DNA from 2 places in the Peribacillus sp. FSL P2-0133 genome. Region 2 is predicted to be linked to the other one. Evidence: predicted binding sites of a transcription regulator. Region 2 holds the regulator's gene; the other holds the start of a gene.
What was found. The regulator LexA, encoded in region 2, represses DNA repair genes until DNA is damaged. The targets are predictions, from matches to a motif close to CGAACATATGTTCG.

Region 1 (16,584 bases), 2.5 Mb from region 2:
AACATCCTTATATGGATATCCTCATATTCCTTCCTTGGAATGTACATGATCGTATCAACCTTTATGGATTTTTCACGAACCTTGAACCTCAATTTTCCATTTTCAATAGTGAAATCGACTTCTTCCAAAAAGTTCTTCCTAGCTTCTTCTATATCTTCCACACGGTATACCTTAGCTTCGCATTCAACCCTGACATCATTATGGTCCCATGCGGCGATTTTTATTTTCCCATTTGCTATATCCACATCAACTTCATTCAGGAAATCATGATCATGCTGGAAAATATGACTGACCTCCACAGATTTCCCAAAATTGAAATCAAGGTCCGTTTCTTTGATTTTCTTAAAAGCACTTTCAACGAAATCAATAATCTTTTCTTTCGATGACTGGATATTCTTCTTAAACGTATCCTGAGTGCTTCCCTCGCTTTTCTTATCCACGACTACCGTCGATAATTCATTTTGCAATTTCTGCTCTTTAGCTTCACTTTCCTGACTGGCTTTATCTAATTCTTCCAATAAGCCCATGGCTTCTTCCGCTGATAACTTTCCATCCTGAATCATTTCTAAGATTTTCTTTCTTTCCTCCTGCATGAACATTCCTCGCTTTCTTCTATCATTTTATTCATACATACGCCCAGATATCTAAAAAGTTTCATAAATACCGTTTTTCCCATCATTCGACAAAGGGAAATGACAATTTCCGAAAAGGGAGATGTATGATTTCCCCGGAAATATCTTGTTTTCCTATTCTTTAATCAAATGATTGATTAAATGCGCACCGTCATTTTTCTACAAAAAAACAAGCCTGATGGCTTGTTCCAGACTGTAGATAAACTTGAAGAAAAGCCGGTTTGCCTACAGTTTTTTATAATAACCGTTCCAAATGATTTCAGAAATCCGCTCCCTTTCCGCCGACTGTCTGCCAAGCCTCCTCGACGCAAGCGCCTGTGGGGTCTTGGCTAGCCAGTTATTCGGCAGGAGTGTTGCAAATTTCTTCAATCCAATAAGGATTACAGTTAAAAAACATGAAGGATAATCTAGTCTTATCTTAAAATCATGTCTCGGGATGACGTTCCGAACCTCTGATTGTAGACAGATTCTAAGAAAAGCCGGTTTGCCTACAGTTTTTTATAAAAACCATTCCAATTGATTTCAGAAATCCGCTCTTTTTCCGCCGACTGTCTGCCAAGCCTCCTCGACGCAAGCGCCTGTGGGGTCTTGGCTAGCCAGTTATTCGGCAGGAGTGTCGCAAATTTCTTCAATCCAATGGATTACAGTAAAAAAACATGAAGGATAATCTAGTCTTTTTTTTAATGATGGTTCGGAATGAGACCGTTCCGAACCCCCTTTTTTCTACAAACAGAAACAAGCCTGATGGCTTGTTCTTTTAAGCATGTTCATGCTGAGTTTCTTTTTCTTCAATCCAATTTTCCATACGAATTTGATCACGGGTAAGTACAGGTTTTAAGTATTTTCCCGTATACGATTCGGAAACTTCACATATTTTTTCAGGTGTTCCATAAGTGACGATTGTTCCGCCCTTATCTCCGCCTTCCGGTCCCAGGTCAATAATATGGTCCGCCGTCTTGATGACATCCAGATTATGCTCGATCACCAGAACTGTATCCCCATTGTCAACCAGCCGCTGCAGAACCTGGAGCAGCCTTGCTATATCGTGGACATGAAGTCCGGTAGTTGGTTCATCCAAGATATAAAAGGAGCGCCCAGTGGAACGGCGATGCAATTCAGAAGCAAGTTTCACCCTTTGCGCTTCACCGCCTGATAAAGTGGTAGCAGGCTGTCCAAGCTTGATATAACCCAAACCAACATCATAAATCGTTTGTAGCTTCCGTTTGATTTTTGGGATATTTTCAAAGAAACTAACGCCTTCCTCAACTGTCATATCGAGGATGTCGGAAATGTTTTTCCCTTTATATTTCACTTCAAGAGTTTCCCGGTTATAACGTTTCCCATGACAGATTTCACATGGGACATAGACATCTGGAAGAAAATGCATTTCAATCTTGATAATGCCATCACCTCGGCATGCTTCACAACGGCCGCCCTTCACATTGAAACTGAACCTTCCTTTTTTATAACCGCGGATTTTCGCTTCATTAGTCGAGGCAAATACATCACGAACATCATCGAATACACCCGTGTAGGTAGCTGGATTCGATCGTGGGGTTCTGCCGATCGGTGATTGATCAATATCAATGACTTTATCTAAATGCTCAATTCCCTTGATCTCACGGAAATCGCCTGGTCTGGCTTTTGCCCTATTCAGCTTTTGAGCCAACGATTTATGGAGGATCTCATTCACTAATGTACTTTTCCCTGATCCAGAGACTCCTGTAACGGCTGTAAAGACTCCAAGTGGGAATTTCACATTAACGTTTTTCAAATTATTTTCCTTGGCACCTTTTATTTCAATGACACGGCCATCATTTTTCCGGCGTTCCAATGGCAATGGAATGAATTTCTTCCCTGCTAAATATTGGCCCGTTAAGGATTTAGGGTTATTCATGACCTCTTCCGGAGTACCAGCGGCCACTATTTCCCCTCCATGCGCTCCTGCTCCAGGACCAACATCAATCAAATAGTCCGCAGCAATCATCGTATCTTCATCATGCTCGACAACAATCAGGGTGTTCCCGATTTCGCGCATATTCTTCAATGTTTCGATCAATCGATCGTTATCCCTCTGATGCAGCCCTATTGAAGGTTCATCCAAAATATAGAGTACTCCCGTCAATCGGGAACCGATCTGCGTAGCCAATCGTATACGCTGCGCTTCACCGCCTGATAATGTTCCCGCTGCCCTGCTCAACGTCAAATATTCCAAACCTACATTAGCCAGGAAACCGAGCCGCTCACGAATTTCACGTAAAATCAATCTCGCAATTGCAGCTTCCTTTTCAGTCAAATCAAGCTCATCGAAAAATACTAACGCATCTTCCACTGATAAAGCTGTCGTTTCACTTATATGGACCCCTTGAATGAGCACGGAAAGACTCTCTTTTTTTAATCGATGACCCTTACAGGTCGGACAGTGATGTTCTGACATATATTTCTGCATTTGCTCACGAATATAGTCTGAACTCGTCTCCTTGAAGCGCCTTTCGATGTTTCTTAACACTCCTTCAAAAGGAATATATCCTTCTTGCACTCTTCCAAAATCATTTTTATAGCGGAAATGAATCTTATCTTTACCTGAACCAAGCAAGACCTTATCCATCTTCTCTTCCGGTAAATCTTTAACGGGCACATCCATATCTATCCCATAATGGTTGGCTACCGCTTCAAGGAGCTGCGGATAATATTGAGAACTCGTCGGCTCCCATGGTGCAATCGCATGTTGGCGGAGGCTTAATTCGTTATTCGGGATGACCAGATCACGGTCCACCTCAAGCCTCGCCCCCAAGCCATCACAATCTGGGCATGCCCCAAATGGGCTATTGAAGGAGAACATTCTCGGCTCTAACTCTTCAATCGAAAATCCGCAGTATGGACAAGCATGATGTTCACTGAACAGCAGCTCTTCCTCACCCATGACGTCAATGATGACTTTGCCTTCGCCAAGCTGCAAAGCACTTTCCAATGAATCTGCGAGCCGCGCCATGATACCCTCTTTAATGACGATCCGGTCTATGATGACTTCAATTGAATGCTTTTTATTCTTTTCGAGAGTGATCTCCTCGCTGAGATCATGCATTTCCCCATTCACACGAATGCGGACATATCCTTGTTTCTTAACTTCCTCCAAGACTTTTGCATGTGTCCCTTTTCTGCCCGAGACAAGCGGTGCCAATACCTGAAGCTTGGTTCGTTCAGGGTAATCAAGAATGCGGTCCACCATTTGCTCAATCGTTTGTGAGGTGATTTCAATATTATGGATCGGACAGGTCGGCCTGCCGACCCGTGCAAATAACAGCCTTAAATAATCATAGATCTCCGTAACAGTCCCTACGGTTGAACGAGGATTTCGACTGGTCGTTTTCTGGTCTATGGAAATGGCTGGTGACAAACCTTCGATCGCATCGACATCCGGTTTATCCACTTGGCCTAAGAATTGACGAGCATAAGCGGACAGTGATTCTACATAACGTCTTTGCCCTTCTGCATAAATCGTATCAAAAGCCAAGGAAGACTTTCCAGATCCGGATAATCCGGTCAGTACAACAAGTTTGTCTCTCGGTATCGTGATATCAATATTCTTTAAATTGTTGGCCCTGGCGCCTTTTATCACAATTTTATCCATTGCCATGTTTCGTCACCCTTCCGCTTTCAACTCTAGTAATAAATCACGCAGCTCGGCAGCTCGCTCGAAATCCAGTGCCTTTGCCGCTTCCTTCATTTCTTTTTCCATGCTCTCCATCACTTTTAAACGCTCTTTTTTAGGGAGCTTCGCGAGGCTTGGTGCAAGGTCTTCTTTATACTCTTCGCCTTCTTCGGCTACATGAGTCGCCCTTATGGAGTCACGGATATCCTTTTGAATGGTTTGAGGCATTATTCCATGCTCTTTATTATAATCTTCCTGGATTTCACGGCGCCGCCTCGTTTCATTGATGGCAAGTTCCATCGAATTCGTGATGCGGTCTGCATACATGATGACGTGACCGTTGGCATTACGGGCTGCACGGCCCATTGTTTGAATAAGCGAACGTTCCGAGCGAAGGAACCCTTCCTTATCGGCATCCAGAATGGTCACCAACGACACTTCCGGTATATCCAGGCCTTCCCTTAAAAGGTTGATTCCAACGAGTACATCATATTTGCCCATTCGAAGTTCCCGGATGATTTCTATCCTTTCCAAGGTCTTCACTTCCGAATGAAGATATTGGACCTTGATGCCGATTTCCTTTAAATAATCAGTTAAATCTTCGGACATCTTTTTCGTCAAGGTCGTAATGAGCACACGCTCGTTCTTTTTGACGCGCTCCTGTATTTCACCGATCATGTCATCTATCTGCCCTTCAATCGGCCGCACTTCTACCGTCGGATCCAGCAATCCGGTAGGACGGATGATCTGCTGAACCATTTCTGGCGTATGTTCGAGTTCATATGGTCCCGGAGTTGCAGAAACGAATATGGATTGATGTACCTTTTTTTCAAATTCTTCAAATCTTAGCGGGCGGTTATCTTTTGCAGACGGCAGACGGAAGCCATGATCGACGAGCACTTGCTTCCGCGCCTGATCTCCATTGAACATTCCGCGGATTTGCGAAAGGGTTACGTGTGATTCGTCCACGACCAATAGGAAGTCCTCTGGAAAGTAATCCATTAAAGTGTATGGTGTCGCACCTGAGGGACGAAGGGTTAAATGGCGGGAATAGTTCTCGATCCCTGAACAAAAGCCCATTTCCCGCATCATTTCCAAATCATAACGGGTCCGCTGCTCCAAGCGCTGTGCTTCAAGGAGTTTTTCATCTTCCCTTAATTCCTTCAATCGCTCTTCCAGTTCCGTTTCGATATTTTGAATGGCTATCCGCATTTTCTCTTCGCGGGTTACGAAGTGGGAAGCCGGGAAAATCGCGATATGTTCCCGTTCACCAGTAATTTCACCAGTCAGGGCATCGACTTCACGGATGCGGTCAATCTCATCCCCGAAAAACTCGACCCGTACGCAATGTTCATCACGTGAAGCCGGGAAAATTTCGACCACGTCGCCGCGAACGCGGAAGGTCCCCCGTTGGAAAGCAATATCATTCCTCTCATATTGAATATCCACGAGTCTGTGCAGCAAGGCATTCCGGTCTATTTCCATGCCTGTTCGGAGGGAAACAACCATCTCCCCGTACTCTTCAGGGGAACCGAGCCCATATATGCACGAAACACTGGCAATGATGATGACATCTTTCCTTTCGAACAAAGATGAGGTTGCCGAGTGACGCAGTTTATCGATTTCATCATTGATGCTTGCATCTTTTTCGATGAATGTATCCGTGGATGGAACATAAGCCTCTGGCTGGTAGTAATCATAATAGCTAACGAAGTATTCAACGGCATTATTAGGGAAGAACTCTTTGAACTCACTGTAAAGCTGCCCTGCCAACGTTTTATTGTGGGCAATGACAAGAGTCGGTTTATTGATTCTTTGAATCACATTGGAAACGGTGAACGTTTTCCCTGTCCCCGTTGCCCCCAATAGCGTCTGCATTTCCTTGCCTTCCTTAATCCCTTCGACCAGCATTTCAATCGCTGCCGGTTGATCTCCTTGAGGAGAGTATTTTGAGACTAACTCAAACTTATCCTTCACCAAGCATAGCCTCCTATTGAAATATTTTTATATGAAAACGGGACATGCCTATATCCCTTCTATTTATTCCGGTTTAATAAAGCATATATACACATTCTACCACATTAGCCTTAAAACAAACCAGCAATAAGCGAACATCCATTCTATTTTTGTTTTATGGAATTCATGATGTGTTGAGGGGAATGACATGTTTGAGTACAAAAAAAGCACCTTTAGTGTCAGGCGCTCTTGGATGTACGTTTCATCATTCTTTTTGATAACCAAAATCCAACTGTCAGGGATAAGGCATCGACGATGATCAATAAGTTTGTATGCGTATAACCTTTATATGCAGAAGCTGTAATCAAGGCAACAGTTAAAACAAGGCCCACGACATTGTTATAGGTGACTCTTGAAAATAGCATGACAAGTAGACAAGGAAGGAAAAGGGCAGAAAGAATTTTAATCATTTTTTCATCTCCTTTATAAGAGAAAAATAGAGTAGTTTCAGTTTAAATGATTATCAAGTTTTTTGCCAATCAATTTCCTACTTGATTTTCAAGGCATCATCAGAAGAGCATTCCACATATCCTCCAATTATGCCCATAAAAAAAAGAGGCAAACCCCTTTAAAGGGAAGTTTGCTTCTTTTCAGCCCACTCAATATGGATCCGCTTCATGTCCTTTTCTAACGGCGTCCTCAGGGTTATCCGTCCCACCCAGAGGTTTTGAAGAGTCCGTATGTTCAGAAGCCGCGGCCAGTCCCTCTTTCAATCTGCGGCCATACTCTTCATCGGCCTCTTCGGCAAGAGCTATCATTTTTTCCTGAATGCGCTTGTCGGCAGGAGCCAATGCCGCCACTAAATTGGAAATTAAATCGTCTTTTTCCCAATCCTCGAATTCACGGAATGTTTCACCAGCCTGTTTCGTATTGTTTTGGCGATCGATTGTCTCACGAACAAGTTTCCCTTCCACCATAGGTGTATACTCCTTGCCCGTCTGCTTGGCTTCTTTCAAGCCGCCGACAGTTGATGGTTCGTAGTTGATGTGGGGGCTTTGGCTGCCTCTGCCAACTTCATATTGCATCTGTCCGCCAGTCTGATTCGTGGCTGTTGGTTTCTTTGGAGCATTAATCGGCAATTGCAGATAATTCGCACCAACACGGTGGCGCTGTGTATCGGAATAAGAGAATGTACGTCCCTGTAACATCTTGTCATCAGAAAAGTCCAGTCCATCCACTAGGACACCGGTGCCGAATGCAGCCTGTTCTACTTCAGTGAAATAGTCTTCAGGGTTTTTATTCAAAACCATCGTACCGACATGCAGCCATGGGAACTCATCTTTCGGCCAGATTTTCGTATCATCCAGCGGATCAAAATCCAACTCAGGATGATCATCATCACTCATGATCTGTACGTTGAGATCCCATTCAGGATAGTCCCCGCGTTCGATCGCTTCATATAGATCCTGTGTGGCATGATTGAAATTCGTAGCTTGAATTTCATTTGCCTCTTGCTGTGTCAGGTTCTTGATCCCTTGTTTCGGTTCCCAATGATACTTGACAAGCACCGCTTTCCCTTCCTCATTGACCCATTTATAAGTATTGACCCCTGACCCTTGCATCATGCGGTAGTTAGCTGGAATGCCCCATGGGGAAAACACAAAGGTAATCATATGGAATGTTTCAGGTGAGCTCGAGCAAAAATCGAAAATCCTCCTGCCGTCCTGAATGTTCGTGACCGGATCGGGTTTGAAGGCATGAATCAAATCCGGGAATTTCATGGCATCACGGATAAAGAAAATTTTCAGGTTATTGCCTACAAGATCCCAGTTTCCATCCTCCGTATAAAATTTAACCGCAAATCCCCTGGGATCACGTAACGTTTCCGGGGACGTCCCTCCATGAATAACAGATGAAAATCTCACGAATACCGGGGTTTTTTTACCTTCTTCCTGAAAAACCTTCGCTCTCGTATATTTTGAAATAGGCTCTTCCCCCGCTTTACCGGTCGGAACGAAATAACCATGTGCACCTGCACCACGGGCGTGCACCACCCGTTCAGGGATACGCTCCCTATCGAAGTGGCTGATCTTTTCCAGGAAATCATAGTTCTCAAGTGTACTAGGTCCTCTGTTTCCTACAGTTCTAAGACTCTGGTTATTCGTTACCGGGTGCCCTTGCCTGTTCGTTAATGTTTCTTTCGATTCATCATTTGGTTTTTTGGATTTATCAGACAAAAATATACCTCCTCTGTTAATAAAAGCCACAATACTAGTATACTTTCCCCTTTTCCCTATATTTCACTCTTCAATCTTCAAATTTAATTGAAATTAGTTAAATTCCCCCTATATATCGCTGATCATATGTTTATGCCATTAACAACTGGTGTAAATCATATAATGATAAGTAAGCTTTGAAGCATTTAGTAGAAACATGGAGGAAGCATACCCATTTTTGTATATGACAACAGCGCTCCATTATAATGAACTAAGGATAAAATATTCAAAAAGCGGGGTGCCTTCATTGGACGAATCAATTTTAGGAAGACTTGGCAGGATGATGACTGGAAAAACCGGTCGTTGGGTTGTCATTGCTGTATGGATAATTGCAGCAATCGCATTAACCTTCACATTGCCTGCCGTAAATGATCGAACAGCAAATAATGCCGCAGACTTGCCCGAAGACTCACCTTCTGTCATGGCTGATGAACTTATTAAAGAAGAGTTTCCAAAATCCTCTGGATTACCTGCCCTCCTTACATGGCATCGGGAAAGTGGACTGACAGAGGCCGACTTGGCTGAAATCCAGTACCTTTCCAAAGAACTGACAGATAACCCATTGACACAGCAATCTTTTTTACCGCCGCTTCATGAAATTCCGTTGCCTGCTCTTCAAGGATCGGTTTCAGAAGATGGAACGACTTTCGTACAGCCGCTTTTCTTTAAAGAAAAGACCGAGACTGAAATTCTCGAAAAAAATCTTGAAAGCATTAATGAGAAAGTATCGGAACGCATTGGATCTGACCCATTCAAGGTCCCGACAGATTCAGATGAATTATCCCTTCGAGTGACAGGCCCTGTAGGAATATCCGTCGATGCAACCGGTTTATTTTCAGGTGCTGATTTCAAATTGCTATTAGCGACAGTAATACTTGTACTTGTCGTCTTATTACTTATTTACCGCTCCCCGCTTTTAGCCATCATTCCTCTAATCGGAGTAGGCTTCGCCTATATTGTCACGAGCCCTATTCTTGGATTCATGGCAGACCATGGTTGGATTACAGTCGATTCACAGGCAATTTCAATAATGACCGTATTATTATTCGGTGCCGGAACGGATTATTGTCTATTTTTAATTTCTCACTACAGAAGTGAATTAAGGAATCATGAAAGCAAACGGAAAGCCATGATCGCCGCATTTAAAGATTCATCAGGCGCCATTGCGATGAGCGGACTTACGATCGTCATCTCCCTGCTAACATTGCTTGTAGCCAAATACGGAGCCTACCACCGTTTCGCTGTACCATTCAGCTTGTCCATTTTAATCATGATGCTGGCAGCTTTAACACTTGTACCGGCATTGCTTTCTGTATTCGGAAGGGCTTCCTTCTTCCCGATCGTTCCGCGTACTCCTGAAATGGAAGAAGCACGGGCTAAGAAAAAGGGAAAAGCCGTCAAAAAGCATAAAGGTGGCCGCATCGGTAAATGGCTTGGTCATATCGTCACGACCAAGCCATGGACTGTCATTCTTACATGCCTGATCATCTTCAGTGTTTTAGCTGGATATTCTTCACAAATAAAATATTCATATGATATTCTCTCTTCCTTCCCTGAAGATATGAACTCCCGTGAAGGCTATTCTGTCATTTCCGACTCGTACTCACCGGGCGAACTGGCACCAGCCACAGTGGTTATCGATACGGATGGTGAAGATATCGATTTAGCGCCGGCATTAGAGAGGATGAATATTGTTGAAAGTGTTGCCGATCCAGTCACAAGTAAATCCAATAAAGATCTGCAATCCTACGACGTCACATTCAACTTGAACCCATATGCTATCGAGGCCATTGATTCCATTCCGGAAATCCGCACAATGGCGGAGAAAGAATTGAAGGCCGCCAATATATCTTCCGTTGATGAAAAGGTTTGGATTGGCGGGCAAACTGCGACGCAATTCGATAAAAGGGATACCGTAAAATCCGATGAGTTCATGATCATCCCGATCATCATCGTCCTGATTTCCCTGCTCCTCTTAGCCTACTTGCGATCTGTGACAGCCATGGTGTATTTAATGGGGACAGTCATTCTCTCATTCTTTGCAGCAATGGGCTTAGGTTGGATAATCCTGCACTATTTCATGGGTGTCGATGCCATAGAGGGGACAATTCCACTTTATTCTTTCGTATTCCTGGTTGCGCTTGGAGAGGATTATAACATTTTCATGGTTTCAAGCATTTGGCGTAAGAAAGAAACGATGCCAATCCAGCAGGCCATCAGAAAGGGCGTTGCCGAAACAAGCGGTGTCATCACTTCGGCCGGAATAATCTTGGCAGCGACTTTTTCCGTTCTAGCCACACTTCCGATTCAAGTATTGGTTCAATTCGGGCTCATTACTGCTCTTGGTGTGTTAATGGACACATTCATTGTGCGCCCGTTCCTTGTTCCTGCAATCACCGCCCTACTTGGCCGCCGTGCTTTTTGGCCGAGTAAAGTGACCAATCATGAAGAGAAAGAACATGTCAATTAATTAAGGTGTCAGCTTTATTCTCCTTTCTAAGAGAAAACCCTGTGCTCCATAAATGCACAGGGTTTGAGTTTGTAGACAAAAGGGTTTTACCTAAAATTTTAAAACAAAGTTGATTGGAACGGAAGGTGCGAGACTCTTGCGGGAAAAGCACGTCGAGGGGAGACCCCGCAGGCGCAAGGCGCCAAGGAGGCTCCCGGACCGCCCGCGGAAAGCGAGTGCCTGGAGTGGAAATCGACGTTCGAGGTTTTATAAACCTTCATAAAAACTAAGACAAACTTGATTTTCATCGAGTTTGTATACAGTCTGAAAACCCTGTGCTCCATAAATGCACAGGGTTTTTCATGTTTTCAAAATTAAGGAAAACTTTCAGTTGACACTATTGCTTCCACCTCTTATAATTACATTAAGTTAAGATATCTCAAATTAAAGATATATAAATTCAAGATTAATAATCAGGAGGAATAAACATGACAAATACAAAATGGACAGTCGACCCGACTCACAGTGCTATTGAATTTTCCGTAAAACATATGATGATCGCAAAAGTAAAAGGAAGTTTTAATAAGTTCGATGCAAGCATTCTAGCAAACCCATTGGATCTAACAACTGCAGAAATCGATTTTACCGTTGATGTGGCCAGTATTGACACACGCAATGCAGACCGGGATAATCACTTGCGTTCCGCTGACTTCTTTGATGTAGAAAACAATCCTACTTTAACATTCAAATCAACAAAAATCGTGAAAACGGATGAAGATGAATACGATGTAACCGGAAATGTGACTCTTAATGGAATCACACAAGAAGAAACTTTCAGCATCACCTTCGAAGGCCAAGGGAAAGATCCATGGGGAAATGAAAAAGCTGGATTTAGCGGAAAAGGGAAAGTCAAACGCAGTGATTATGGGCTAACCTATAACGCGGCATTAGAAACAGGCGGCGTACTGATCGGCGATCAAATCACGCTTACCATTGAAATCGAAGCAGCTAAAGAAGCTTAATGAAAAGAAGCAGCAGCCATCCCTAGGATGACTGCTGCTTTCTACAATTATCGGATTTACGAATTCCTCGTTTTATATAGTAAATAAATGAAGTATGGTGCCCCGATGCTCGCTGTGAAGACACCAGCCGGTATTTCCAAAGGTGAGAATAAGGTCCGTCCAATTAAATCCGCCACCATAACCAGGATGCCACCAAGCAAAGCTGAAGTGGGCAGTAACACTCCAAAACTCGAGCCAACCAGCCTTCTGGCCATGTGGGGTGCCATTAATCCCACAAATCCTATTCCGCCGGCAAATGCCGTGGAACCACCAATCAAGGCCGTGCTGATCATCAATAATGCAAACCGCTGTTTTTGGACATGTCCCCCAAGCCCCGTTGCAAGGTCATCGCCTAGCTCCTGTAAATTAATATTCCTGGCATACAGGAAGGCTATTAACAGGAATAGAATCGTCCATGGTGCCAGTACAGCGATATTATTCCAGGTGGAGTTAGACACTGACCCCGTGATCCAAAGGTTGGCCTGGCTCGCTTGATAGACTGGGCCAAGAATCATCATCATCGTAGTGAGTGCCTTCATTAAAGCCATCACCCCAATCCCGATCAACACAAGCCTTATCGGGGGAACTCCATTTTTCCAGGCTAAAGAATAAACAAGAAAGGCCACGACCGTCGCCCCAATGAATGCAGCTAACGGCAGCCAATTGATGCTCACCGTTAAAGAATGATTCTTATCGCTAAAAATGGCCAGGAATCCAACGACCGCTACAGTCGCTCCTCCTGTTATCCCCAAGATATCCGGCGAAGCAAGCGGATTTCGAATCATCCCTTGAAGGATTCCTCCAGCTACTGCAAGGCCCATCCCTACTAACAGGGCAACAATTATTCTAGGCAGGCGGAAAGATTGGATAATAAGCCGATCGCTCTCCGTCCCCCCTCCAATAAAGACCTGGAGGACACTTAACGGATTTATATTCATTTCACCCACTCCAGTACTGATCACAAACACTAGTGAAGTGACTAAAAATAATATGAAAATCACGATCATAGCTTTTTTATCCATCAAGAATGATATTTTTTCATTAAATAAACGAAAGCTCTTATATGACTTCATCGGCCGCTGAACCCCTTTCTAGCTATGTAAATAAAGAATGGGGTCCCGATTATGGCTGTCATGACTCCAACCGGAACTTCTCGAGGCATCAGGATATACCTGGATATGACGTCGGCTGCAATCAAAAGCACCGCCCCGAAAAGCCCAGAGAACGGAATCAACCAGCGATGATCGATGCCAACTATAGAACGGGTAAGATGCGGAACGACGATTCCTATAAAGCCAATCGGACCCGCAACCGCCACTGATCCGCCAGCGAGCAGTATAATTGCCAGCCCCAGGACCAGTTTAAGGAAAACTATATTCAGTCCAAGGCCTTTTGCAACATCTTCACCCATTGATAACACATTCATTTTACCGGACATAATCAAGGCAAGGCCCCAACCTACGACAAGATAAGGCAGGACGGCAATTAAATTGTCTAAACTTCTGCCGGAAACCGATCCAGCAAGCCAGAACAAAACTTGATCTAATAGTGCCTCATTGGAAACAAGAAGACCTTGTGTAAGTGAAGCTACCATGGCCGTCATGGCTGCACCAGCCAATGTCAGCTTCATCGGTGTTAAGCCGCCGCGTCCCATGCTTCCAATCATATATATGCTTATCGCGGCTATGGCCGCCCCTATGAATGACAGCCATGTGAATACTTGAAGATTGCTTATCCCAAAAACGGTGACCCCAGTGACAACCGCCAATCCCGCCCCGGCGTTGACCCCGAATATATCTGGAGAGGCCAGGGGGTTTTTAGTTAGCGTTTGCATCAAAACCCCCGAGATGGCTAAACTTGCACCAATTGCCGAAGCGATCAGGGCACGCGGAAGTCTTACTGATTGAATGACAATGTGTTCATTGGTCCCATTGAAATGGGTAAAAGCATCGATGGCCATTTTCCAGGTTGTATCTGTATAACCGTATACAATGCTTGAGCACAGTAAAAACAGCAGCAAAATAATGGTAATGAACAGCCCCATCCATTTCTGCCATGTATATTTTAATAACATATCCAGTTACCTTTCCAATCACGTTTGTATAGTAATATTTTACTGGTGGTAATGGGATTATGTCAACGAATTTGAGAATCATTTTCATTTATATATTGACAGAAAAGTATATTCATTTTATGATGATGCTGTTAAGTGCGAATGATTATCATTTGCTGAAAAATTGGGAGGGATACATAGATGTTTAGATTTAAGTCATTATTAACGATTTTTACAATATTTGCAGTCTTTCTTCTAGCAGCTTGCGGGAATTCGGATGATAAAGCCGATGGAAATAAAGCTGAAGACAAGAAAGAAGATAAAAGTTACACAATTGAGCATGCCATGGGCACTACCGAGTTGAAAGAAACGCCTAAAAGGGTGGTCGTTTTAACAAATGAAGGTACTGAGGCATTGCTTGCTTTAGGAATTAAACCTGTTGGTGCCGTTCAATCATGGCTTGGTGACCCTTGGTACGACCATATTAAAGATGATATGGATGGGGTCGAAGTTGTTGGGGTTGAACATGAAGTTAACTTAGAAAAAATCGCATCACTGAAGCCTGACTTGATTATCGGAAGCAAGATACGCCAAGAGGCTGTATATGATAAATTAAGTGCAATCGCCCCTACCGTCTTTTCGGAAACGCTTAGAGGAGATTGGAAAGAAAACTTTAAACTATATGCAAAAGCCGTTAACCTTGAAGATAAAGGGAACGACGTAATTGCAGAATTCGATAAACACACAGAAGATCTTAAAGCTAAATTGGGTGATAAAGTAAATCAAGAAGTTTCCATTGTTCGTTTCATGGCTGGAACTACTCGTATTTATTACACAGATTCATTCTCTGGAGTGATTTTCGATCAATTAGGATTTAAACGTGCAGAACAACAGAAGGAACTTTTCACTGCAGACAATAAATTAGGTAACCTTGCCATTGAGGTTGGGAAAGAAGTCATCCCTAAAATGGATGGAGATCTTCTCTTCTACTTCACGTACGCTCCTGAAGGGGACAAACAGGCCCTAAGCACAGCAAAAGAATGGACTAATGATCCACTTTGGAAAAACCTTGATGCAGTTAAAAATGGAAAAGCTTATGAGGTTAGCGACGCTACTTGGAATACAGCTGGCGGGGTAATTGCAGCTAATAAAATGCTGGACGATATAGAAAAAATCATGCTTGAAAAGTAATAAATTAGGATTGCGATCCTACTGAAAACGGCCTTTCTCGATATAGAATTCGAGAAAGGCCGTTTTATTTTACATTCATGCGAACTGCTGCTGTGTCATTTGTGACTTTAACCCACTTGTCCGCTTTCCTTTAATTGATCATCTACGAACAAGATGCCCAATTCGTAATGCTCCCCGTCAAAAAGAGCTCTTTGCACAAAACGTATCTGTTCATTATTATCGATGACCTCAAGCTTGCAATGTGCCCGGTTTATTTGGAGCGCCCTGTATAACTCTTCTTCTTCCCTGACGACGACCCCATTTATTTTCGAAATGACCTCGCCTTTTTGCAAGCCCATTTTATCTGCCGGAGATTGAGGGATAACGCCTAAGATCTGGACACCCAGCTTACTTTTCGAAAAATAAAAAGGAAGCTTTTGATCCATTGCCTTTTGGGTATAGTGCAGGAATTCACGACCAAGGATTGCTAAAACAGCCGTTATGATTGCCAATGGTGGGTACCAGTAACCAACTGCCGCCAATATCGTAATCACAATTCCCAATGCTCCTACCTTTTTGCCTTGCGCCCTAATGGCCAGTTCCGGAAGCGTCCCATGAACTTTTTGCTTAAAGCCGATTAAAATGGGCAATACGATCGGCGATAGGGACATGTCCCCGATTGAAAAAACCGGATACCATTCGAAAGGCACTGGAAGTTGTCCTCCAGGAATCATAACGAACATGGGAATTAGCCAGATTCGCTGTGAAACATACACACCTATCGGCTGCCCCCTCTTGGATACCTCCAACTGAGGAGAGACCTTTTCACTTCCATTGCCAGCAATCAAAAACCCTTCAGCAATGAGGAATAACCCTATCAAAATAACAAGTGTCGGATATACGGACCGATCCAGCTGATTAAAGGCATCCTGAAATAAAGTCAGCTGGATATCACTATCATATAAAAAGAAAAGGATAAAGAAGGTGAGTCCCACTGTGTAAACGGGGGAAACAAACCTCTTTTTCATGGATAGCATGGACAAAACTGTAACCACTGCCATGATGAACAGAGCCGCCAAAGGAATGGCTAGTCCAGTAGCCAGCGTGACGAAGGAAAGGATCAATCCCCATATCAATCCTTGAGGTAACATGGAACGCAGCTCCATGGAAAAACTGTAAATCTTCGTATTGAAATCATGGCGTTCCCGTTTAACGCGAAGATAGCCGATGAATAAACAATAGGCAATCGAAACATAAAGCAAAGGATGAAGGAAGAGTTTTCCTAATCCCATTAAGCATGCAGTCAGCCAATCCGTTGTCAATTTCTTTCCACCA
Region 2 (16,584 bases):
TGAAATAAGTTGCTACCCATGTACCCAGCAGGAAAAAGACAATCGCGATCCAACCCTGCCAAGCAAATAGCGCCGAGTTCACCAAACCATTTCCGATAGTGCATCCCCCGGCAACACTCGCACCGAATCCCATGATTACACCGCCAATTGCATTGTTACGTAACGTTTTCATATCAGGCAAACGCCAACGGAATTCCCCGCTTCCTTTGGCAGCAATAAAAGCGCCGAGGAAAATACCCAATACTAAAAACGTACCCCAGTCGATTAACGCATCATCTCCTGTTATAAGGAAAGTTAGAATGTTCGCGGAAGGCGCTGTAATTCCAAGTCCGAACATCCTGCCTGTCATTGCGCTTAGCGGCCATGCCATGATTGCAATAAGGCCGACCAATAATGCTGTAACAAAGGGATGCCACCGTTTCTCGAATAAGATGTGCGCCAATCCCGTTTTTTTCGGTTTCATTTTAAAAATTGGAAGTTTCGGTTTTCTCAATTCACGAATCACCAATAGGCCAACCAAAAGTGTCACAATAATAACAAGCACCCATGGCGAAACATTTAATGTTTCATGAATATACGTATCACTTGTACGATAAGATAACAGATTATCTCCAGCCACTTTCCATACACCATATTTCGACATTGCTGCCCCTAGCATATAACCAAAAAGAGCAACCCAACTTCCGATCATACCCTCTCCGGCACGATACCATGTTCCAGTGGCGCAACCTCCTGCCAGAACCATACCAATGCCAAAAATAAAGCCACCCACGATTGTTCCCAACCATGGAAAACCATCATTTCCAAACTGAATGACCCCTGTATCATTCAATGCATAAACACCAATACTTTGTATTGCTATTACAATAAATGTAGCTAAGAACATCCGTCCATCTTTAGCTAAAATCAAATCACGATATGCACCAACAACACAGAAACGGCCTCTTTGAAGCACAAATCCCAGCAGTAAACCACAAATAATTCCGAACATAATCATTTGTAACATGAACCGTTTCCTCCTTAAGTAAAATATTATAATACCAATATAATATAATCCGGATAAAATTACTAGGTTTTCATATGAACTTTTTTACCCTCATGAAAAGTTTCCAGGCAAACGAAAAACCTGAGTCATTTATCGACTCAGGTTTATTGATTGTTCCTTTGATTAAATCCTACAGTACATGTATTACACCATGCTACTTCTGCCGAAACTGGCTGCTTTAACTTTCTTATATTGATAAAGCATGGCAATTCTCCACGGAACGATCATCGCAAAAGCAAGTAAGAAGAACATCCCACTCAACACACCGATTTCAATCGTGCTTCCCAGCATCAGTTTTGCCACCAGTCGAATCACCATGAGACCAATCAATATGAATATGAATGCTTTAGAGCGCAGAATATAAATTTTTTCATCTCTAACCTCAAATTTAGATGTTTTTATCAATAAGATGGAAAATAACATCCCTGCAACAAGAGCCTCCAACAATTCGTATCGAGTCACCCGGAACATCGGGAAAATGAACATCAAAGCACCTGTACTCATAAACAGCGGCGGTAAAATGATTTTCTTTTCATTCACTGGTTTTTTCGTTTCCTTCATCCGTAACATGAAAACACCTATAGCCATCACAATCGCTATACCTGTTGATATATATATCATCTCTTAACCATCCCTTTAAACTAAAAATAGGTAAGTACCATTAAAAATTATATATGACTTCAATTTATAAACAAAGTATATATTACCTATTTGAGATAAACAAGGAGAGTGTTATTAATCAAGCGCCGTTTTTATGTCATCCAATACCATGCCCTCGTCAGAATGCTTGACGTTAAAATATTGCGCCCCAGCTTCTATATCCTCGACAACCATTTTTTGCTGACCAATGGCAGAGCACATTAGCCTGAAATTCCTACTTAATTTCTCTAGCGGTATCCAGCACGCTCATGATTGGCATGGGAATATCCATCATTACAGGTCAGGATTCCAATTTCGATATCATCCAATGGCTTCTAGTCCATTCCCGCCCTCACTGACCACTACATGTCCTGCTTTAGGTAAAATATTTGAAAGTGTCATTCTCATAAACTTTGCATCTTCAACGATAAATATTCGGGCCATAGCCGTTCTTCCTCACACAACAGCATGAAAAATCCTATCATTTAAATAGAAAAAAAAATTAAAAAATCACATCATAAAACCTAATTAAGGACAATCCATTTTGAATTTTATTGAAAAAATAGCTTATTATGGACTAAAACCCGGTAAAGCCACCGAATAGTCTAGACAGGACTGCGATTATTTTGGTCATCCAATCAAAAAACAAAATCACACCCATTACAATCATTAAATATCCGCCAATCTTCATGATGTATTGGCTGTACTTTTTGATCCATGTCAATTTTCCGACAAAGAAGGATAATATGAAAAACGGTATGGCAAATCCTAAAATATAGGCAGTCATATAGCTCATGGCTGCACTAGGATTAGTTGCACCTAGTGAAATGACAGCACCTAATAGCGGACCTGCACAAGGGGTCCATCCAGCCGCAAAAGCAAGTCCGATAAGAATGGAACCTATATATCCGCTAGGTCGGTTCTTAAATTCAAAACGACTGTCTTTCATAAAAGATTTCGGCTGAAAGATTCCTACAATGAATAAACCAAAAATGATAATCAGGATGGCTCCAATCTGACGAATTAATTCTTTATAATTCGAGAAAAAAGAACCTAGGTATGATGTGCTAAACCCTATTGCAATAAAAACCAGAGAAAACCCAAGAAGGAAGAATAAAGTATGCAGCATGCTTCTTCTTTGGAGCATGGCGTTCTCGGATTTGATTTCACCAACACTCATACCAGTGATATAAGATAAAAAGGCCGGATATAGCGGTAAGCAGCATGGCGAAATAAAACTCAGAAATCCCGCCCCAAAAGCTAAAAAAATATTAATATCATCCAAATAAGCTCACTCCTATGTATGTCAACCTATAAACATTGTAACAAATAAGATAAAAAAATACATTTATGGAACTGTGAATATTTCATGACAACCAATTGCTTAAACTTGATGGGGCGACGGATTAAGTTAACTTATTTGAATTCATTAGTCCAAGCCGATATAATTGTTATATTCATACATATTTTACAACGAACACATAAATTAAGGGTACCTTGAAAAAATGTTGGGGCCAGAAAGGAAATATAATGGCTAAAAAGAATGAATTTCTCGAACAGATTGAATTAAAGAGAAATGAACTTATCAAGATTGTCGCTAAAGATGGTTTAAACTCGCATGTTGCCGTTGAATATAGCCAGCAACTCGATCAATTATTAAATAAATATAATGAACTTTTTTATAAAACCGGTTCAGGTTTTTAACTCAGTTCATCTCCCATAGATAACCGCATATGTTATTATATGAATTATTTGCTGTCAAACTCCCCTTTTTACATTCATTCTCATTTGAATACTTAGGCATGACCTTTGCTATATAAAAACAGGCAAGCGCTATGTGCGCTGCCTGTTTTTTCATTTAAAATAATGCATATGACATGTTCCAGTACGCTGTAATTGTAGTAGCTGACAGTGAACACATTCCTCCTCTTTTTCTGAATCGGGCTCATCTCCCTTTAGTACAGAACCTCGTTCCTTTTTCTCCACGGCAATCATTCAAATTAAAATGAAAAAATTATATTTGACAAATCGCTCAATAAATATTATCTTTAATTAAAGATAAATTAATTCGAGATAACACCCTTACTTTTTTTAAAATATAAATCTCGAATTAAAAATATCTAAATTAAAAATAAATTCCAGGGGGAATCATAAATGATTGGTATAGGTTTATTAGTTATACGTGTGGTAATCGGTTTATCGTTTGTTGGACATGGAGCTCAAAAATTATTTGGATGGTTTGGCGGACATGGCTTGAAAGGTACAGGAGGCTGGTTTGATTCGATTGGCATGAAGCCAGGAGTTACCATGGCCCTATTTGCAGGTCTATCAGAGCTTATTGGCGGAGCTTTATTTGCTTTAGGTCTCCTTACACCCTTTGCAGGTATATTAATTGCACTTACAATGATCGTTGCGATCGTTAAAGTCCATGGAGCAAATGGCTACTGGGCAACTCAAAATGGTTATGAATATAATCTTGCCGTTCTTGCAGTGGCGATTGGCGTTGCGTTAACCGGAGCTGGCCCATACTCACTTGATTCTTTTCTGTTTTAAGGAAAGTTTAGGTTTTATAATCCCTACATTATGAAAAACACGGAGTTGGATAAAACCACTCCGTGTTTTTTCTTTTTCCTTAGAAAGAACCAGGACATATTTTCTCCAGATTCTAATCTTTGGTACGAATGTATAAGGATCAGACTCCCAACAAGTGATTTTCGATTTAAATTCCCCTTAAAATCAACTACATATACTATTTTCCCTAGGTACTAGTCTACAGTTCATATCAATTTTTATCAGAGTCTTCTCTTACAGTTTTTTGTCTTCTATTCATTATTGGACATGGCAGTGTTTGGAGTAGCTGCTGGTTCTGTGAAAGCATTTATTCTTAAGAAAAGAAGCAGCAAGAATTTTTACTGAAACAGTTAATAGCCGATTAATAGCATGGGGAGCACCTGCTCTTACTGTTAGTGCTGTTTATGCAATAAACTATGCTATTGTATATTTTGAAATTGGAACTAGGGTAGCTATATACCACGGAATCGATTATAAACCTAAGAATGGAAGGATAAACTTTTAATTGTTTAAAATTATTAAATTTTATCATTTAGAAATAATAAACTTCGTTTTAGATTAGTATATTTTTTTATTAGATTCTATGTAGTGTTTTCCGGATGGCAGTACACATTATTTTTTTAAATATACTTCTACTTTGGTTACCATTTTGTATTTAATCGCTCTCTATAATACGACAGAAAAAGACAAAAAAATAATCTTTACGGACAATATAAAAAAAGTGCCTAAGAAGCAAATAAGTGGTCCCGGTATTGTCATTTTCTTAAGCCCTCTTTGGCTCTTTTGGGCGTGGAGGCTTTCCTAGTTAGTCCTCTAAAGCTGTGATTCTGGAAGAGTGGTTTCCTCCTTCCTTTTACAAGCATTCCGTAAAGAAAGCCCCTTTCCTCGCCAAAATCTCCGATTGTATCTGTCCTTAAGACTTAATTGCTGGTAATGAAAATTCGTAAGTCTTTCCCCTTTGTCATTTTCCGAAAAAGCTTGGAAATAGATTACTCAGTTATTCATTCTTTTCAAGGATTGAATTTGAAAATACTCCACTCATCTAAATGATCCTTCCATAAACATAAAAACCCCGGACAAGGAACACTTTTATATGTGTGTCCGTTGTCCGGGGTTATTTTTTCCAAGTATATTCATTCCATAATGGTTTTGAACACCATTATGCATTTTTTATTTCACTAATATATGACGTCTATTTATTCAATCCCTGGAAACCATCCTGGAGAGTGGATGATCGCTTGCCATAATGGGTCTGGAATATCAAGTTGCTGCTGATTATCCTTGTTTATTTTTGTCACGATTTCTGCTTCCCTGCCTTGTTCCACTTTTTGTACCCATTCAGGATCGATTATGATTTCACGGCCTAATGCGATTAACGGAACCCCCGATTGCAGTGCTTTGATCGCATCATCCGCTGTATAGATTGAACCAACACCAATTAAGGGAACTTGATCTCCGATACGTTCTTTAATAATCTCTATCCTAGGTCGGTCAACGTCTGTTCCCCGTCTTGCTTTCGACCAGAAATCCATTAATGAAACATGAAGATAATCCAGATCCTTTGATACAAGTCCATCAATTAATGCAAGTGTATCATCCATGGTGATTCCTGGTGTTTCCTGTTCCTCAGGTGAAAAACGATATCCTACGATGAACGGATCCTTGGCATGTTCAGCAACAGCCTTTTTCACTTCATCCACAACCGCTAATGGAAAAGTCAGGCGCTTTTCAAGAGAGCCTCCCCACTTGTCTTCACGACGGTTTGAATGAGGCGAAAAGAATTGCTGTAGCAAGTAACCATTTGCACCGTGAATCTCGACACCGTCAAATCCCGCTTCAATGGCACGTCGGGTGGTTTCACCAAAGTCGAGAATAATCGATTCTATTTCCTTTTCAGATAGTGGGCGCGGAACTGCTTTCCCTTCTCCTTCCGATGGAATATTGCTTGCACTGACAACATCTCCATTTACTAATTCCGGTGGTACCTCACGTCCGCCATGAAAAATCTGAAGAATTGCCTTTGCACCTTTCGCTTTAATCGCTGATGCCAAACGACTTAGACTAGGTATCAATTCATCCTGATCTCCGCCAAATTCCCCATGAAAACCTTTGCCATTAGCCGTCACGTAAGTACAAGCCGTTATAACCATGCCGACCCCGCTTGACCTACGTTCATAATAATTAACTTCGGCGTCGGTTACAGTCCCGTCAGGATTAGAAGAGAAATTTGTCATAGGCGCCATCACCAATCGATTTTTCACTTCTAATTTCTTTCCTAAATTGAACGATTCAAATAATGGTGTATATATAGAATTCATTTAGTAATCCTCCATTTAGTTACTACCATGTTGGTTGGTATAAGTCCTTAATTCACAATACACATCCGCATATTATGATAATTATTATGAACATGCATGTTTTGTGATTAATGCCGAAATGGCTTCTTTTGGCTGGAAGCCAATAGCTTGATCTACCTTTTCTCCATCTTTGAATAGAATTAGAGCTGGAATTCCCATCACTCCATATTCGCTTGTCGTATCTGAATTTTCATCCACATTAAGTTTTACGATCTTAACCCGATCACCCATTTCCACATCAATTTCATTAAGCACTGGGGCAATCATTTTACACGGGCCGCACCACGGTGCCCAAAAATCAACCAATACTAAACCTTCCTTGATTTCACTAGCAAAATTATCATCTGTTACATGTTCTATTGTCATGATCATTTCCTCCTTGTATTATCCGAAATATTTATGGTCTTTACTCATCATCTATTTAAATCAAGTTTAGCGATTCTATTACCCGGGATAAGAAACTCTGATATCCGCGCATTTATTTTCGGATGAATTTTGATGGATTCCAATTTACCGGATAACTCCATAAACCATGTTTCATCTTTAGAAAGTAACGCTAAATCAATTAAGGCCAAAAGATGATTTTCGTTACTGATTTCTAGATCCGGCAGTTTTTCAGTCCATTTACTCGGAATCCAAATCGATTTCCCAACCGCTTTTTCATTGTCACTTTCCACCACATTCACTTTAACGATTTCTCGACTATCACTTACCGTTTCAATGAAACCATGGATAAGTTCCCCATCTCTTGATTTTCCCTGTACCCAATCCCCATTTTTGAACTGATCGTTTTCAACCATTTCCATAACACCCCTTTTATGTTCATTTGATATTCAAACTATAGTTATTAACTGTAATAATAAAATATACATTTAGTGCAAAGAAAAAACTAAATCAATATCACGGACATTGTTTAATTTTTTCCAAAAAAGTGCTGAGAGTTATATCTTCTAAATATTTTTCAAAATATAATTCAGCTTCATCGAATATTTGATTCATGACTATCTGGGTATTGGAAGATATGACACATTTTTTCTCCGGATCACCTGTACACCACTTTGGTTTCAATGTCCCATGTGAAACAGTTATATAAATATCTGCCAAACTTACCTCTTCAGGGTTACAGTCTAGAATATAGCCTCCGCCAACACCTTCTTTAGTTTTAACAAATCCTTTTTTTCTTAAGCAGCTCATCATCTTTCGAATCCTTGCCGGGTTTGTACAAACGTTTTCTGCGATAGACTCACTGCTTGCCATATGATCTGGTAGATAAGCTAAATAGACCAAACTATGCACAGCTATTGTAAAATCACTATTCACTTTTCGCATCCTCCTCAAGAAGATTACTGTAATAATAATATTTACAGTTGATAAAGTCAAGTCAAAAAACTCAACAGCTTCCTCAACTGTGTTGATTAATTTATTGTTTTAATGAAATCCCCCCTACACAAAGGAAAGAGGGAATGATTTTTAGAGAGATATTTCCTTGTTGAGAAAGATTCAATGCTGTATATGCCGATATTAGATTAACCTAGATTGCTCACTTTTACCCTGAGGATGATAATAACCTTTTGAAACCTTATTATCACCTATTAACCCAAAAGAAGTTAAATACCCCTATACCAAAACTTCAGATGATATTATCGTAAAAGTTACAACTTCAGCCATTTGCGGTTCTGACTTGAGCTTGATTCATTAAAGTATTCCAAATAACCCACGGATTATGTGTTTTTAGCCATAAGCCAATGGGGGCTGTCGAGGAAGTAGGTCCTGGTGTAAAAAATTCCCTAAATAAAAAATAAGCACTCGACCAATTCAGGTTAATCGCTCTTCTATTTATAAAGTTCATTCAAATCAAAAACACCCGATTACTTGGATGCTTACCTTTAATCAATTTTATATATTAACTAACTCTCTATTGTCTAAGTGCTTAAATAAAAAAGATTAAGAGAAAAGATTTTTATTTTTTACATTAACATTTAGATTTCCTTCCAAAACAAAAACCACCTTTACTGAATCATTCATTCAGAAAAAGTGGCTTAAGAAACAAAAATGAAAGATAAACCAAAATTTTATATAAAATCGGTGGAAGAATTCAGTCTAAATGGATCAACCAGTTCGATATTATATAAAATTTTGCATCCAATCTTCCAAGAACATTGATATATCAAAGTTTCATGCTATCTTATTTTGTTTGTTGTTTATTCATGGCGCTCATCATTTGATTAATTTTCTTTTGGGATGGTTTCATACCCATTTGCATCATCATCATTTTCAACATCTGTTCGTTAATTGGCGGATTTTTCTTTAAGTAATCCATCATGTATTTACGAGCGATGAAAAATCCCAGCACTACTCCAGCAATCAATGCCAGTACGCCAACTAGAATGTAAACCCACATACTATTTCCTCCTTCATGTTGTCTAACATCAGTGTACTAGACCAAAGGTTATTATACAATACCCGCTACCGAAAAGTCCCCCATTTAGACAAATTTTCTTTCTTTTATCGGTTTTAACCAACCGTATTTTTCATGTTCGAAATCAATGGCCAGAAAACTCGCTTCATATTTTCGAATACTTTCAAAGAAAGCGGTCTCCGCTTCATAATCTCCTTCAGCTTTAAGAGTAATGGACTCATTTTGAATGATTAAAACGGCTTTACTTGTTCCGTTTGTTTTTTCTAAATAGTATTTTCCATTTTGAGTCCAATAATTCATCTTTTTTTGCAAACGTTGTTCAATAGCTACCTGCAACTGGTTAATCGGGACTGTTTTGGTGACATATTCGATTTGTTTTTGCAAAATACTCTTCAGTCTGCCCCTTGCTTGAATATACTCCAAAAACAAATTGAAAAATAGCTTTTCTCTTCCATAATAATGATGGGCAAATTCATCTTCGATTAAATAAATTTGATAGGTTCTCATCAGCCAATGCCTCCTAGCTCTCCTATTTTGGTCAAGAAAATATCTAACCACCAGGACCCTCTCCACTATTTTCCACTATTGATGACTTTCCCCTTTAACTGACACATTTAAACGAAATTTATTTATTCTCATTATATATTGACAAACTAAAAAGATATGTTGTTTGTTGGAGAAATTTTCTTCTTTTTTTGTCGAATGGAAGATATCCTTTAGAATAGGAACACATTCAATATAATATAGGATTGTATTTGGTAAAAAAACTGACACCAATCCAATTGGTGTCAGTCCCCATTACTATTATTTAAGCATTTCCTTAACTCGAGCAACTACATTTTCTACAGTGAAACCGAATTCCTCCATGATTTTACCGCCTGGTGCAGAAGCTCCAAAATGATTGATGGCCAATATTTCACCCTCATCACCTGCATAACGATCCCAGCCAAATGGTGAAGCCACTTCGATAGCTAGACGTTTTTTCACTGCCGGATTGATTACGCTTTGTTTATATTCTTTAGATTGAGTTTCAAAACGATCCCATGATGGCATGCTGATTACCGAAACATCAATTCCTTCGTTCGCTAAAGATTTCTGTGCTTCCACAGCCAAGTTCACTTCGGAACCAGTCGCAAGAAGTAATGCATCGGCTACTTCTTTCTTAGAAGCAGAGATGATGTAAGCACCTTTTGAAACACCTTCATACGCAGTTTCGGAAGTGTCTTTTATTGTTGGCAAGCCTTGACGAGTCAGTACAAGAGCAGTTGGTTTATTTGTAGACTCCATTGCCACTTTCCAGGCTGCTGCCGTTTCATTGCCATCAGCTGGACGTATTACCCCTAGGTTAGGCATTGCGCGCAATGATGCTAATTGTTCGATTGGCTCATGAGTCGGTCCGTCTTCCCCTACAGCAATGCTGTCATGAGTGAACACATAGTTTACAGGCAGTCCCATTAGTGCTGCCATTCTTATGGCAGGACGTAGATAATCAGAGAATACAAAGAATGTTCCTCCGTATACTTTTAATCCACCATGAAGTGCCATTCCATTTAAAGCCGCACCCATAGCGAATTCACGTACACCGAACCATATATTACGGCCACTGTAATTACCAGGTAATAGATCTGTCTCACCTTTTATGGCAGTATTATTCGATCCGGCTAAATCTGCAGAACCCCCAATGAAGCTAGGGACCTTTTTGGCAATCGCATTTAGTACTTCCCCACTTGAAGCACGGGAAGCTAATGTCTTACCTTCTTCATAGACTGGAATTTCCTGATCCCATTCAGCAGGCAGTTCACCTTTGATGGCAAGCTCCAATTGCTCTGCTAACTCAGGATGTGCTTCTTTGTAATTTTTAAACAATTCATTCCAAGCCTCTTCTTTTTGAGCGCCTGCATCAACAACAGCTTCATTGAAGTGTGAATACACTTCTTCCGGAACATAGAAGTCCTCTTCGAATGTCCATTTATATGCTTCTTTTGTCAATTTCAGCTCATCTGCACCAAGCGGAGCGCCGTGAACAGCAGATTTACCTGAACGGTTTGGTGAACCGTAACCAATAACTGTTTTCACTTCGATTAATGTTGGGCGTGCATCATCGGTTTTCGCTTCTTCAATCGCTTTAGCAATTTCCTGAAGATCGTTCCCATCCTCAACGCGGATATATTGCCATCCATAAGATTTGAACCGGTCTGCTACGCTTTCACTAAATGATTGACTTAAGTCTCCGTCAAGGGAAATATCATTAGAATCATATAAAACAACAAGTCTTCCGAGTTGTAGATGTCCAGCTAATGAAGCGGCTTCTGCAGAAACACCTTCCATTAAATCCCCATCTCCACAAATACTATATGTATAATGATCGACCACATTATAAGAATCGCGGTTATAGCTTTCTGCCAAGTGACGTTCTGCCATTGCCATTCCGACTGCCATAGCGATACCTTGTCCAAGCGGCCCAGTAGTTGCATCTACACCAGCCGTATGTCCGTATTCAGGATGTCCTGGAGTTTTACTGCCCCATTGGCGGAAACTTTTCAAATCATCGATAGATAAGCCATAGCCCGATAGATGAAGAAGGCTGTATAACAACATAGACCCATGACCAGCTGAGAGAACAAAGCGGTCTCTATTAAACCAATCTGGATTTTTCGGGTTATGGTTCATATATTCTGTCCATAGTTTATACGCCATCGGCGCCGCACCCATTGGCATACCTGGATGGCCAGAATTAGCCTTTTCAATTGCATCAATCGATAATGTACGAATCGTATTAATAGAAAGTGCATCTAATTTATCTAACATATCGTAAAAACATCCCTTCCTGTAATGTACCTCTTTATATTATAGTGACAAGCTTAATATCACAACTAAAATCACTATTTACTGCCCCAATATTACAATTTTCTAGAAATAAGAGAAGTCCCCTATTTAGATTAAACTAAATAGGAGAATACATACATGAATGCACTCTCATTTTACTCCAAAATGCTAATAGAATCCTCAAATGGAATGTTCCATCAGAAGAATCCAAGCTTTATTAATGTAAGTTTCTTTTTTCTTTTATATTTTTTATCTTTTGAGGAGTGACATCATTACCTTCTGGATCCACGACTTTCACATGCTCCAACGTATTGGTCATGGACTTTCTGAATGTTTCCAAATACTCACTTCTCAATTGGGTTTGCTCTTTTGCCTCAACTTCCGTCAAACCTTCAGCCTTTGCCTTTTTAGAAAGTTCATTAATACGGGCTAATTTTTCTTTTGATAACATAATTTCGCTCCTTCATAATCTGCGGATATTGTCATGGTATTAAAAAAATAGCGAAATTACAAGTTCTATGATTGACTTTCCAGTGTATTCAGTTGATGTTCGAGGAAACGCCTGTTCACCGTAGCCTTAGATACATTGTATCCAAAGCCCCTTAAAGTTGCTGCGATTTCTGCAAATGTCAATCCATTGGCCCGAAGTTTAATAATTTCCTCTATAGGAATCTCCTTACGGTCCCTTCCAGTGGAATTCCTTTGATTCTGAAGATTTTTTTGAGGACGATACCCTTTTTCAACAGCCCTTATCATCCCGCGCTTTATTTTAAGATTATGTAGTTTCCTTTGATATTCTTCTACAATTCCGACTATCTGGATGACCATCGCATCCGAATCAGATAGCTCAAGTTCCCCATCGTGTGAGAGCGTATAAATTTTCACATCTTCTTTAAGGATGACATGGAAAAGGGCTATTTTGGCATTTCCTCTTCCCAGTCTTGTTTCGTCCTGGATTAATAGTACTTCAGCTTCTTTGGTTTTAAAAAGTTCGAGCATGTCAAAAATGCCATCCCTATTCAACTCATAACCACTTGCCTGTTCTTTTATTATGGAAATGACTTCAACATCCATCTTTTCTGCCAATTTGACTAATTCATCTTCTTGCCTTGCCAATGATGTTTCCTGTGACTCTTTTTCTGTGCTGACCCTACAATAGATTACCGCTTTCATAATACCCTACCTTCACTGCTTACTGCTCACTGGCCAAATTCTGGACAAGTTCTTCCCCTTTAACTGGAATGACGATGACTTGACCAGGTTTAATCGAATCCGCCCTGACTCCATTATGCTCTTCTATCCAACCAATGAATTCTTTTTTTGTCAAATTTGCTTCTTCATATTCTTCGGCAATTTCCCATAGGGTGTCACCTTCACTTACTTCTATAGAAAGGAAATCATTTTTTTGATCATTGTTCAATGTACAAGAGAATAAAATTGAAAAGATGAATACTGATCCCGCTAATAGAATCGTATAAATATAATTTTTGTATAATTTTTTCATAAATATCCCTCCAAAGCGAATGTTCGTTCGTATGTTATGATCAAATTATAATACGAACGTTTGTTTCAGTCAACAACAAAATTCGAACTTATGTTTGTATAGAGTTGGGGGCCATGCTATAATATAGCAAAGAACATTGGGGAAGAGGTGCACAAATGACTAAACTATCAAAACGGCAGCAAGATATTCTTGATTTCATTAAAGAAGAGGTCCGCCAAAAAGGGTATCCACCTTCCGTACGGGAGATTGGCGAAGCAGTGGGACTTGCATCAAGTTCAACAGTACACGGACATTTATCCCGCCTGGAAAGTAAAGGCCTGATTAGACGTGACCCAACCAAGCCAAGGGCCATTGAAATAATGAATTCGGAGGAAGCGAACAATATTCCCAAAGCCAATGTCGTGAACGTGCCGTTACTTGGAAAAGTAACAGCGGGCATGCCCATAACGGCCATCGAGAACATAGAAGAATACTTTCCGCTTCCCGAAAGCATGGTTCCACATGATGACCATGTATTCATGCTGGAAATCATGGGTGAAAGTATGATCGAAGCTGGAATTCATGATGGAGACTATGTCATCGTCAAACAACAAAGCAATGCCAATAATGGAGATATCGTCGTGGCCATGACGGAAGATGATGAAGCCACTGTAAAACGATTCTTTAAGGAACCGGATTACATAAGGCTTCAGCCTGAGAACTCAAATATGGAACCAATTATTTTACGAGATGTTTCGATACTTGGAAAAGTAATAGGCTTATATAGACAAATACACTAAAAGCGCTAACCGCGCTTTTTTTGTTTGTTTAATTTATGTCCTGAATTCTCTCAATATGCATATGGAAGAGTAGGTTTTGATATATTTTTTTAATAGAATCCATTTTCATGGGAATATCACATCTTTTATAACGGATGTAAGTACTTTGGCAAGAAGTTCATTCAAATAAAAAAGGAGAGCGTTAAAAAATACCGCTCCCAGTTAAAATTCATTTCACTCTTAATCTTTGGTTCACTTTAATAAGGTTAAGATCGACCAAGTCATTCCACTTTTGAATCTGCACTTGTGTAGAACCATATGCTTTTGCAAGCGCAGAGATGGAATCCCCCTTTTTGACAATATGATAAACCTCCTCATTGCTTGCATCATATATAGTTAAATCGCTTGTTTCGATAAGGTTCACCAGTTTTTCTGTATGTCCATCAAAAATGAGTCCGATATTTCGTTCATTATTTTTACTATAGATAAACATACTTATGTTGGCTAGCTCCGTGTATTATTAAACCATTCCTGCTGCCAACCAGAAAAAGCCGTCAATCCATATAATTATATGGATTGATGGCTTTAAAATTGAACTCTGAAAATCTTCAAAACCTGGTTGCATAACCTTTTATTTATTAGTTTTAAATATGAATTTATTTATTATTGTATAAAGCCTTGATAAAAAGTGAAAATTAATATTGAAAACTACAATTTAAGGTGGTGAAATTATGGACTTCCCAACCATCCATACAAACTTTTGGGATGCGGTAATAGCCATTCCGATCATCATGATTCTTACTCAACTTATTAAGGTCATTTTTCATATTCATCCAAAATTCATCCCTACCATCGCTTTGGGTCTTGGCTTATTCATTTCCATTTTCATCAGTCATCGTAATCACTTGGTTGCAGGGATTTTCATGGGCTGGTTTTATGGCTATGCAAGCATTGGCAATTATTCTGCACTTAAAACTGGTATTTTGTCTTATAGAGGCACTTATCATAAGACAGATTAAACCCTTTGTCTCTCGCTGCAATTCATCAATCTCTAGTATTGCAAGGAGCCCGACTTTGCTGCTGTCCTCATCGAACATCCGTCAAATTAATATCTATATTAACAATTACAACCTGAATGTTTCCTTTGGCTGAATCACCAACTCCCAAGTTAACCATACCTTTAAACATTACCCCAAAAATACCTTTTCAATTAAGATAAGGTATTCATTTAGTAAAAAAAGGAGGTTCGGAATGCTCTTATCCCGAACCATGATTTTAATGGATGAAACCCTACCTGATTGAAGAAATTCACGACGCTCATGCCGGAAAACTGACTTTTCTTCGAATTTGATACCTTCTCAATAAGAGAAGGCATTTCACTATTTCTCGATATAGACCGAACGAACCAGCGTCCGGGTTCTTTCACTGCCATCCACATTTTTTTCCTTGACGTCAATTGTTACATTATATACACCTGACTTAGGCACTTCTGGAAGGGTACCAGTAAAATTTTCGGTCTCCATTACCTTAATAGAGCTTTTCCTACTAATTTCATTACCGGTTTCATCTACTAAATGAACCAAAAATGTTGTGCTGATTGGCGTTTTTTTATCATTCATTGGATTCTTTATTAAAAATTTTGCATCTTTTTGCTTAACTTTTCCGGCCATACTTAATGTAATGGGATTCTTTTCGTTAAATTGTGCTGTGAACAGGTAGGCGTCTTTTGGCGATTTAGTCTTCATTCGCACTTTCCAGTCACCGATTTCGAGGTTGTTTCTATTGAATGTTTGGATGGTTGCACCATTAAAAAAGGAAGTTTCATTTTTGGCTGAATCAACCTTTAAGGAAGGTGAATATTTTTTATTGGATGGAGAAATCAATTCAACCTCGACATCATCTGAGGCTGTATATATGGTTATATTACCCGGGGCTGATTCATTTACATGGAAACTTTGTTCAATCCAAACATTTTGTTTCAGGACATCACCCAGAACAGTTTGAGCGAGTGCGGTTGTAATGACATCATCTTCAACTCGTTCTTTATAATTGACATTAAAGTCAGGAATCCCAGTGGTGGAAGTACTCCTTAAATAGGGTTCAATTCTTGAAAATACAGCTGAACCGACTCGGATATTGTCGTGATCAAAGTTGGGATCCGTAAATAAATGTGTTGCGTAGGGTATTTTTGTACTCCATACATTTACTAGACCATCATTTTCGCCATATGAAGATAAATATTGTCCACCCATTGATAAAGCTGAAAGAACCGGGCCTCTGTTCATACCTGCCACAGTGAAATACATGTTTTTACGAGAGTTAACATGGTTATCCGTGACAGAACGAAATTCCGCCATTTTACCAACTTGTAAAGAATAAGTTCCATCATCTTTTTGACCTAATAGGGAACCAAGCCAGCCCGCATACCAGCTATAAGCCAAATCAGCAAGGTAAGAACCATGATG

Region 1: uvrB (excinuclease ABC subunit UvrB) is a predicted target of LexA. The motif match lies at 6,393-6,406, and genes of this name have one in related genera.

Annotation. Positions count from the first base shown of each region.
Region 1 is NZ_CP150254.1:5,476,296-5,492,879, forward strand. Features, by position in the region: gene MKY17_RS26555 (DUF4097 domain-containing protein) at 1-593, opposite strand, end outside; gene uvrA (excinuclease ABC subunit UvrA) at 1,390-4,269, opposite strand; gene uvrB (excinuclease ABC subunit UvrB) at 4,276-6,261, opposite strand; gene MKY17_RS26570 (CsbA family protein) at 6,480-6,710, opposite strand; gene MKY17_RS26575 (catalase) at 6,900-8,477, opposite strand; gene MKY17_RS26580 (MMPL family transporter) at 8,797-10,986, shown strand; gene MKY17_RS26585 (YceI family protein) at 11,454-11,987, shown strand; gene MKY17_RS26590 (iron ABC transporter permease) at 12,044-13,099, opposite strand; gene MKY17_RS26595 (iron ABC transporter permease) at 13,096-14,100, opposite strand; gene MKY17_RS26600 (hypothetical protein) at 14,160-14,288, shown strand; gene MKY17_RS26605 (iron-siderophore ABC transporter substrate-binding protein) at 14,281-15,270, shown strand; gene MKY17_RS26610 (PDZ domain-containing protein) at 15,378-16,571, opposite strand.
Region 2 is NZ_CP150254.1:2,137,355-2,153,938, reverse strand. Features, by position in the region: gene MKY17_RS10390 (YeeE/YedE family protein) at 1-1,006, opposite strand, end outside; gene MKY17_RS10385 (cytochrome c biogenesis protein CcdC) at 1,190-1,666, opposite strand; partial or broken gene MKY17_RS10380 (response regulator) at 1,781-2,128, opposite strand; gene MKY17_RS10375 (cytochrome c biogenesis protein CcdA) at 2,262-2,969, opposite strand; gene MKY17_RS10370 (aspartyl-phosphate phosphatase Spo0E family protein) at 3,215-3,388, shown strand; gene MKY17_RS10365 (DoxX family protein) at 3,839-4,237, shown strand; gene MKY17_RS10360 (NADH-dependent flavin oxidoreductase) at 5,452-6,573, opposite strand; gene trxA (thioredoxin) at 6,658-6,978, opposite strand; gene MKY17_RS10350 (IDEAL domain-containing protein) at 7,026-7,412, opposite strand; gene MKY17_RS10345 (Rrf2 family transcriptional regulator) at 7,513-7,932, opposite strand; partial or broken gene MKY17_RS10340 (alcohol dehydrogenase catalytic domain-containing protein) at 8,204-8,390, shown strand; gene MKY17_RS10335 (YneF family protein) at 8,798-9,013, opposite strand; gene sirA (sporulation inhibitor of replication protein SirA) at 9,098-9,538, opposite strand; gene tkt (transketolase) at 9,836-11,839, opposite strand; gene MKY17_RS10320 (DUF896 domain-containing protein) at 12,075-12,308, opposite strand; gene MKY17_RS10315 (recombinase family protein) at 12,374-13,030, opposite strand; gene MKY17_RS10310 (LysM peptidoglycan-binding domain-containing protein) at 13,050-13,361, opposite strand; gene lexA (transcriptional repressor LexA) at 13,517-14,140, shown strand; gene MKY17_RS10300 (LysM domain-containing protein) at 14,349-14,612, opposite strand; gene MKY17_RS10295 (hypothetical protein) at 14,851-15,138, shown strand; gene MKY17_RS10290 (hypothetical protein) at 15,499-16,584, opposite strand, start outside.